DNA from 2 places in the Aminobacterium sp. UBA4987 genome. Region 2 is predicted to be linked to the other one. Evidence: riboswitches for the same ligand, from Rfam matches in the RefSeq annotation. Region 2 holds a riboswitch; the other holds the start of a gene.
The links. Region 2 has a riboswitch for cobalamin ahead of B2U56_RS08795 (hypothetical protein). Riboswitches for the same ligand answer to the same signal wherever they lie in the genome.
Positions count from the first base shown of each region.

Region 1: it holds a riboswitch for cobalamin, as region 2 does, so the genes downstream of both, B2U56_RS09160 (TonB-dependent receptor plug domain-containing protein) here and B2U56_RS08795 (hypothetical protein) in region 2, are expected to answer to the same signal.

Region 1 is NZ_DGZF01000012.1:16,957-21,443, forward strand. It holds gene B2U56_RS09160 (TonB-dependent receptor plug domain-containing protein) at 1-1,773, opposite strand, end outside; cobalamin riboswitch at 1,895-2,051, opposite strand; gene B2U56_RS09165 (ABC transporter substrate-binding protein) at 2,170-3,309, shown strand; gene B2U56_RS09170 (iron ABC transporter permease) at 3,306-4,310, shown strand; gene B2U56_RS09175 (ABC transporter ATP-binding protein) at 4,307-4,487, shown strand, end outside.
Region 2 is NZ_DGZF01000011.1:182,369-186,855, forward strand. It holds gene B2U56_RS08785 (heavy metal translocating P-type ATPase) at 1-1,138, shown strand, start outside; gene B2U56_RS08790 (hypothetical protein) at 1,259-1,477, opposite strand; cobalamin riboswitch at 1,739-1,906, shown strand; gene B2U56_RS08795 (hypothetical protein) at 2,040-2,534, shown strand; gene B2U56_RS08800 (acetate--CoA ligase family protein) at 2,534-4,487, shown strand, end outside.

The DNA of each region.
Region 1 (4,487 bases), on a different contig from region 2:
AGCGGAATCGTACATAAATTCTTCATCGAAGAGATTGTAGCAGCTTAGGCGAAGGGTATGATCTCCAGAGCGCCACTCCGCAAAAACATCGGTCTGGAAATAATCATCGCCGGAGGGGTAGCCGTTGCGGTTAGCCAGATAAGAGAAATCGACCCCGGCAGTCCATGGACCAGAATGATATTCAGCAGAAGTTTTTAAAAGCCATTCGGGGAACCCGTAGCTGTTAACCCATTCGTCATTTGATTTTTCCTGAGCCTTCATCCAGGTGCCGCTAAGGCTCAGAGTCCACTTCGACGTGATGTCCCATCTCCTTAAGGCTTCCAATCCATAGGATTTGAACTGATCAACGTTTTCGTAGGTGCTGTTTCGCCAAATAATCTTGTCTTCCATGTCGGAGTAAAAAAGTCCAAGGTTCCAGCTGCCGGAGTGGTCAGCCCCTTTTATGCCGAGGTCATAGCTCCAACCCTTTTCTGGCTTGAGGTTTGGATTTCCAACAGTTCCCCACGGCCCTTTGGCGTAGAGTTCGTAAATGCTTGGCATGGCAAAGAAACGTCCCGCAGACAGATACCATGTGCTTCCATTGTCCAGAGGGTACTGAAGGGTCAATTTAGGCATGAGCTCATTGTGGTTTTCCGCGTCATCCTGGCGCCAGATTTCGTATCTTAGCCCAAGGGTTCCTATAAAATCGCCGATGGGGCGGGAAAACTCTGCGAAGGGAGCGTAATTTGTTCGATTCTGTTCCACTTCCGGGTCAAAAGAGGAACCACGGAATGTTGATTCTTCTCTTCTAAAAAACAGTCCCCATGAAGCCAAGGTTTCTCCCCATTGTTCCTGTTTTGCAAATTCTGTGGTGAAAGCCCGATCCTTATAGTAATTATCAGGATTTTGCAAAATATAATATCGCTGGTCGTCGTATCCCATAAGAATGTAGTAATTGCTGCCGGCATAGCGGAGGGCGTATCTTTGATATTGCCCCTTTTCACTATTTATATCCACGGGTGTAAACCAGCCGGGAGTTTCATATTCATTTTTATATTCTCCGATTTCACTTTTTAAAAACCAGTTTTTCCCGCTAAAAGTGAAACCGTAAGCGTCCTCTCGATACTTAAGAGCATAAAAATCTTCCATGGATAACGTATCTTTTAAAAGACGGTGTCTGCCTTCTTCTTTTCGAGAGTACCAGAGTCCCGCATTTAGACCGTTATCAGCGGCATTTCCTTGAATAGCATAGCGTCGCCAGTCATTAGGGCCGATTTCTCCTTCCAAAAAGCCGCCCTGAGCGCCTTTCTTGGTAATGATGTTAATAACGCCTCCCGCAGCCATAGAACCGTAAACAGCAGAACCCGCACCTTTTACAACGTGTATCTCCTCAATATTGCTGATCGGAAAGCTTCTGAAATCAACGGTTGCAGCTCCGGCGCCATGAGAGGATCTGTAATAAGGGATACCGTCAACGAGAACCAGTATTTCCGTTAAAAAACCACGGATTGTAACCTGAGAAGCGTTTGAAAAGCCGGATTTTTGCTTTACAAACATTCCTGGTACATGCTTTTCAAGAACAGTTGCCAGATCCTTTGAGCCGCTTTGATCTATCTGGCTGCGGGTAATAACGTAGGTTGGCGCGGGCACTTCTTCCAGACTTGTAGCCAAACGGCTTCCCGTTACTAGTTCCTCAGGAACCTCGTAGACTTTTTCTGTCCCTGTTGCGCTTGTTGCAAAAAATGCTAGCAACAAAACCATAGACAACATGATGAGTCTCTTTTTCTGAATCACTGTAGTCCCTCCTAAATGAAATAAAAAATAAGTGGCGAGGAAAGGATTGATACGACAACCTTTCCTCGCCACACAGAAGGGCAAAAAGAAGAGTTATCATATCACGCCCTCGCATGATAATGAACCACCAAGCTTTCCGATCGGTCTCCTGACTCCAGTTCATCCTCCCTCGCGCCTTCCCGGAAATTCCAGTGGCTTTGCGAGTTCGTCGCTGTTACAGTGGCGGGGCCGTTCTGGCTTTGCACCAGATTCCCTATACCGGAAAACAGACTTTCTTATTTGATTTTATCAGATATCATAGCCATAATTGATTGCTAGTCAAGTGTTTTTTGATTTATAGCCGATGTAAACCGTATAGTAAAATCTTTTTTGAAGGCCCTGAGTGTGAGGATAAATATGATAAAAAGAATTTCCCTCTTATTTTTGTTTTTTTTCGTCATTACCCCTTCTGTGTGGGGATCTCCCCATCCCTTTCCAGAAGTTTCTTTGCAATATGCCCATGGCTTCAGAGTAGAGTGCGGAAATGGTTATTATGTGGTTACAGTAGACAGACCGTGCTCAGATGCCGCGGATTCCCAGTCCTATCTATTGTTGTCAAAGGGAGGATCTGTGCCTGAAGCCCATAAGGATTTGCCGGTCATATATATACCAGTCAAGCGGATTATTACGACTTCCATGACGATGCTTCCTTTTATAGAAATACTTACGGATAAGAGTTCTCTCGTTGGTGTGGGGGGGAAGCGCTATGTTTATTCCGAGGACATCAGAAACTTGAACCTTCTCGATGTGGCATCAGATGCCGGATCAGGGCTTCGTATCGACGTTGAGAAGATTCTTTCCCTCCAGCCGGATGTAGTGTTTGTCTATACCTATACTGCAACGGAAAAAGAAGCAGCAGAAAGATTGGCCGCGCTAGGAGTTCCTATTGTCATTGCCTCTGATTATCTGGAAGAAACGCCCCTTGGCATGGCAGAGTGGATCAAGTTCGTTGCGCTTTTTCTAGGAGAAGAAAAAAAAGCTGAGATTTTTTTTAGAGGAGTGTCAGAGCGATATAATTGCCTGAAAGAGCTTGCAAATAAGGCAGAGGCCCGCCCCACTGTTATGGTTAACGCAGCTATAGGCGGTATGTGGTATGTTTCAGGGGGGCGAAGCTGGCCTGCCCTTCTCATCCGAGATGCTGGCGGTGAATATTTGTGGTCGGAAGTGGATCTTCCCGGGAGTATCCCCATAGATTTTGAAAAGGTGCTGGAACGGGCGCTGAATAGCGATTTTTGGATTAACCCCACGACCTGGCGGAACCTTGACGAGGGGAGGGGGCAGGATTCCCGTTATACAGCATTTCGCCCTTTTCGAGAGAAAAAAGTTTACAATAATAATGCCAGGGTTAATGGGGCAGGAGCTAACGACTATTACCAACAGGGCGTCATGCGTCCTGATCTGATACTTGCAGATCTTATCTCTATTTTCCATCCAACCCTGCTTCCAAATCATGAGCTTTATTTCTATCGTCTCTTAGAGGAGGGAACAGGCGAATGAGACGCTATCCTTTCATTTTTTTTATAGCAGTGTCTTTTCTGGGAATTTTTTTTGCTGCCTTGTCCCTTTCTTTAGGGTCGGTTTCTATCCCTTTTTACGAGCTATGGAATGTGATCTTTAACCATGGTGGTATAGAGAATGGGTGGAGGATTATTGTTCTTGAATTACGTCTGCCACGTATTCTTACTTCCCTGGCAGCAGGCAGCGCATTATCTGTAGCCGGGTTGGGAATGCAGACCCTTTTTCAGAATCCCCTTGCTGGCCCATTTGTCCTTGGCATCAACGCAGGAGCCAGTTTAGGCGTAGCATTAGCGACCCTCCTTACCGGGGCTTTAGCAAGCTTAGGCCTAGCGGCATCTTCATGGCTTGGAAGTTCTCTTGTCCTTTTCATAATGATAGGTATTGCAGGACGGCTCAAAAATAACATAACACTTTTAATATTAGGTCTTATGTTCGGGTACGGTGTTAGCGCCCTTGTGAGCGTTTTGATTCATTTTAGCTCCCCTGAACAAATACAACAATTTGTTTTATGGAGTTTCGGTAGTTTTTCTTCCGTAACATGGCAACAGCTCTCTCTTTTCGTGCCAGTTTCTTTGTCAGGTGTAATGGCGATGTTTTTTCTCGCCAAACCGTTGAATGCCCTTTTGCTAGGGGAATCTTATGCTTCAACTATGGGAGTATCTGTACGCCATATACGCCTGGCATTGGTTTTTGTTACAGCCATTCTTGCTGGAACCGTAACTGCCTTCTGCGGTCCCATTGCTTTTCTTGGAATGGCAGTTCCCCATTTATGCAGACACTTCTTGAAAAGCGGGGATCATCGTCTTCTTATTCCTGCCAGTGCTCTAAGTGGGGGAGTCCTCGCCCTTGCCGCAGATTTTTTTGCCCATTTGCCTGGAAGTGCTCTTGTATTGCCTCTTAATGCCGTTACGTCCCTTGTGGGGGCTCCTGTTGTTGTCTGGGTCATACTTCGAAGCCCATATGGAGAAAAAGTATCATGAGTTTGAAGCGGCCCCTACTTGCAACTCAAGACCTCTCTATAGGGTATGGTCCGAAAAAAGGAACAACTCTTGTTGCTGGTCCTATTGCAACATCCCTTTATGAAGGAGAGTTGGTTTGTCTTATTGGTCCCAACGGTGTTGGTAAAACAACGTTGCTGAAAACCCTGGCAGGAACCC
Region 2 (4,487 bases):
CCTTGCTGTTATCAGCGGCCTCTTCTGGTTTTTCGGTATCCATCGTTTTTCTTCTTTTCTCGATGGAGCAAGCCGTTATCTGCCGTGGGTCACCTCTGTGCGCGACCCCCTGTCAATTGCTGTTTTCGGATTCATTTCCACTCTCGTAATAGCTTGCCCCTGTGCTCTGGGCCTCGCCACCCCCATGGCTCTTATTACTGGCACAGGCGCGGCTTCCAGGAAGGGGCTTGTCATTCGCAATGCCGAGGCCATACAGACGGCGAAGGAAGTGGGCATTGTGCTTATGGATAAGACGGGCACCATTACTCAGGGAAGCCCCGAAGTTGTTGAGACCAATCTTTCTGATGACGATATGGAAAGGGTAGCGGCCCTGGAACGCCATTCTATCCATCCCTTGGCCAAAGCCATTTCATCGGCCAGGGCAACCCAGCTTGAACCTGTTTTTATGGAAGAGATTGCGGGAGAGGGAGTGAGGGGCACTGTGGGAGAGGATCTATACTTTGTTGGAAAACCTCACGATTCCTCTCTTTATAGCGAGCAGCTTTCTATGGGACGAACTGTGGTGGAAGTACGCAAGAACGGGAAAATTGCGGGTTTTATAGCAATAGAAGATCCCTTGAGAAGGGATTCTATACAGGCTGTAGAACGTCTTAAAAGATTAGGTATCGTCCCTGTGATGGTAACGGGAGACAACGAGCGCACAGCCCAGTCTGTAGGAAAACGTATTGGTATAGAAAAAATCTATGCCGGCATTCGACCTGAAGAGAAATTGAATATCCTGAGGGATTTTCAGGCCCATGGGCAAAAGGTACTCATGGTAGGAGACGGAATGAACGATGCCGCGGCCTTAAAGGGAGCGGATATTGGAGTGGCTATTGGTACGGGAACAGACCTTGCCATTGACAGCGCCGACATAGTTGTTGTGCGTGGCGGAATTTCATCTATTGCCGACGCTATTGAGATTTCCCGTCAGACCTTTACAGTCATCCGCCAAAATCTCTTTTGGGCCTTTGCCTATAACGTCATTGCCATTCCCCTCGCTATGGGAGCCCTGCTCCATCCTGCCATCGCGGAAACGGCCATGGCCTTCAGTTCAATTTCAGTTATCTTGAATTCTATGCGAATTCGCCCCACTTAAGACGGCAAAATAAAAAGGGCTATTGGTTAACCAATAGCCCAATTCTCTCAATAATCTTCGGCGAGGTTCAATTTGCTGACGATGTTACTGACAACTGGTGCACTGACCAGTGCAGCTTGCTCACCCACCGCCACCGCGGAGCGCTTCAATAGCTGGGACAAAAACATCCAGTATGTCGCCAAGATCATTAACTCCTTCGTCACTATCCATTAGACTAAAGAGCTCTTTTACCGCAGGGACAGTGTCAGCGCCATCCACGATGGCCTGTACTATATCCCGAAGGGTAATATTCTTCGATTTAATAACAACAGTTTCTCCCGGAACCATTCCCCAGTCCATGATCATAACCTCCTTGCTATAGAGCATGGTGGTATTGTAAAGGAAAAGGGGGGAAAAATAAATAGAATATTTTCAGGCTTTCCTTTCCTGTATTACTTCCTTGTTTGCGTAAGTATAAAGGGGATTTAGACCTCATTGTTTTTTTCTCTTTTTTATCTTAAAAAATTTACTAAAAAGGTCTAATTTTTATGAAAAAAGGAAAATGCTTTTAAGGGAGGATTTGTATTGACTTTTTTGTCGAATAGAGTGTAAAGTAATAAATACAATAAAACTTCAGCAGGTGTACGGGAAGTCCGGTGAAAATCCGGCGCGGACCCGCCACTGTAAGCTTGACGATGGGACCAAATGCCACTGGAAAGAGTTTTTTCTGGGAAGGGGTTCCAAAGAGCGAAAGCAAGCCAGGAGACCGGCCTGATGAAGAGATGCAAGTTCCCGCGAGGATTCGGGAAGGCTTGTGGAAAAACCCCTCTTAAAATAAAGGGGCAATTTCGCTTTTGAACTCTTAGCCTTTGGTGGCCGTCCTCGGGGGACGGCCATTTTCTATTATAGGAGGATGAGAGTTATGAAGCGGGAGCACGTGGATTTGTTCCAGAACTTCTTAACCCCAAGTGGGGTTACTTTGCTTGAGCAAACGGTGAATGCACTAGAAACAAACTGCCCATCTCTTCCAGAAAGAGAAACACACAGCACGATCTTCTCTCCCATAGATCGATATATTTCCTATGTAAATGGATCTTTGAATAGGGATGGAAATATCGTGATTTCCGCAGATTTTCTTGAGAATACGCGTTTACTCATTAATACATTGCGAAGAGATATTGAGGTTGTTTCTGTTCCCCACGAAGAAGATCTTCAACTCAGGGGCGAGGGGAGGGCTCTTTTTGTTGAAGCCCACTTTAATCTTATCAATGCTGCTCGAGATTGGATGAGTGCCGTTGCTTTAGAGTCTTCAAGCGAAATAACAAAGATCTACCTTTTGTATTGTCGAACCTGCCTTCGTTCTTTGAGGCTTCTAGAGCCTTTATGGTCTAGTAGCGAAAAGGAGGCTATTGCATAATGAATTGTCAGAACCATCACTTATCCCCTCTTTTTACACCTCGAAGTATAACCATAGTAGGGGCATCCGCTGACCTTGACAGCTTGACTGGCCGTACTCTGAAAGCAATGCAGCGTTTTGGATATAGCGGTACGGTGTATCCGGTCAACCCTAAATACGACCAAGTAGGGGGGCTCCAGTGCTATCATGACCTCTCTGAAATTCCGGCAGCGACAGACGCGGCTCTCATTGGCATAAAAGCACATCTGGTGCCGTCGGCGCTTGAAATTTGCGCTGAGAAAGGAATACACTACGCCATAATCTATTCCTCAGGTTTCGCTGAGACTGGGGATGGGTCTTTACAACAACGAATAATAGATATAGCCCGGGAAGGAAAAATCAGAATTCTAGGCCCTAACTGCCAGGGCCTCCTCAACCTGGCAGCACGAATCCCCCTAACCTTCTCGGGCGCCCTTTATAATATAGAACCTCCCGCGGCAGGGCACATAGCTTTTATTTCTCAAAGCGGGGCATTCGGATTTTCCTCCTTTGGAGTAGGTCTCAATCATGGAGTTCGGTATCGATATGTTGTTACAACTGGCAATCAGGCGGATATCGATGCTGTGGAGTGCGCTGGCTATGTCATTCGGGATCCGGAAGTTCGCCTTCTCATGATGTATCTTGAAGGTATTGATGAAGGAGAACGTTTTTTACAGGTTGCCCAAGAGGCAAGGGAACGAAATATTGCCGTTGCCGTTTTAAAGGCAGGACGTTCTCCCTCTGCCCAAAAAGCAGCACGGAGCCATACTGCCGCGTTGACAGGAGACGAAGCCGTATGGAAAGCTATTTTTGAGCAGTACGGCATAATCCAGCTGGAAGACATAGACGATATTATAGGAGTAGGCCAGCTCTTCGGGGCTTCTCCCCGAACGAATGGGAGTAGTGCGGCCATTCTCACCACTTCGGGAGGAGCCGGCATTGTCATGGCCGATAGCCTGAATGATTTAAAAATGAGCGTTCCGGAATTTTCAGTGACAAGTAAAAAGAGGATAGAGGAAGCGATTCCTGATTTTGGAGCGTCTCGAAATCCTGTGGATATGACGGTTCAAATCTCAGAAAAACCAGAGAACTTTCGCCATGTTCTCGATACGGCCCTTGAGGACCCGGATATTCATATGGTCGTTACAGCCTTATCCATGATTGTGGGAGAAGCGGGGCAAGTTATGGCAGAAGAACTGATTCGGAGTTATCAAGATACGCCAAAGCCCCAGGCCGTGGTGTGGATGATCGATGATGAGCATGGCAAGAAATTCATTGAACAGCTAAAAGGCGCCGGGGTTCCTGTTTTTCAAAGTTTTAGACAGTGTGCCCGCGCTTTAAAGGCCCTTGTGAATTGGGGGCAGCGAAGGGAGTTGGCTTCTCATAAGATCGAACTGAAATCGTCTCTTTTGAGTTCTTTCCCCTCACAGTTGACAGAGTACGATGCGAAACGTTTATTGGCTCGATATGATGTCCCTGTAACACGGGAATATCTCTGTCGCGATATGGAAGAATCCTTCGACGCAGCCGAAGAGCTCGGCTTCCCAATTGCCCTTAAAGGGATGTCTGGTGAGATTCTTCATAAAACGGAAGCGGAAGTGGTACATCTTGATATTCGATCCTTTGAAGAGTTGCGTCACAGCCTTAAAAAAATACGAAAGAACATGAAAAAGCACGTTTCAGAAGAAAAGATTCAGGGTTACCTTGTTCAGGAGATGGTTAAAGGCGGCATGGAATGTATTGTAGGAATGAAACGAGACCCCATATTTGGCCCTGTTGTCGCAGTTGGGCTCGGCGGCATTTATGTCGAAGTGCTCGGTGATATCTCACTGCGCCACGCTCCTGTGAATGAAGAAGAAGCATTGGGGATGATTCAAGACCTGAAAGGATTTGGATTTCTTTCAGGGTCACGGGGACAACGCCATAGAGATGTTT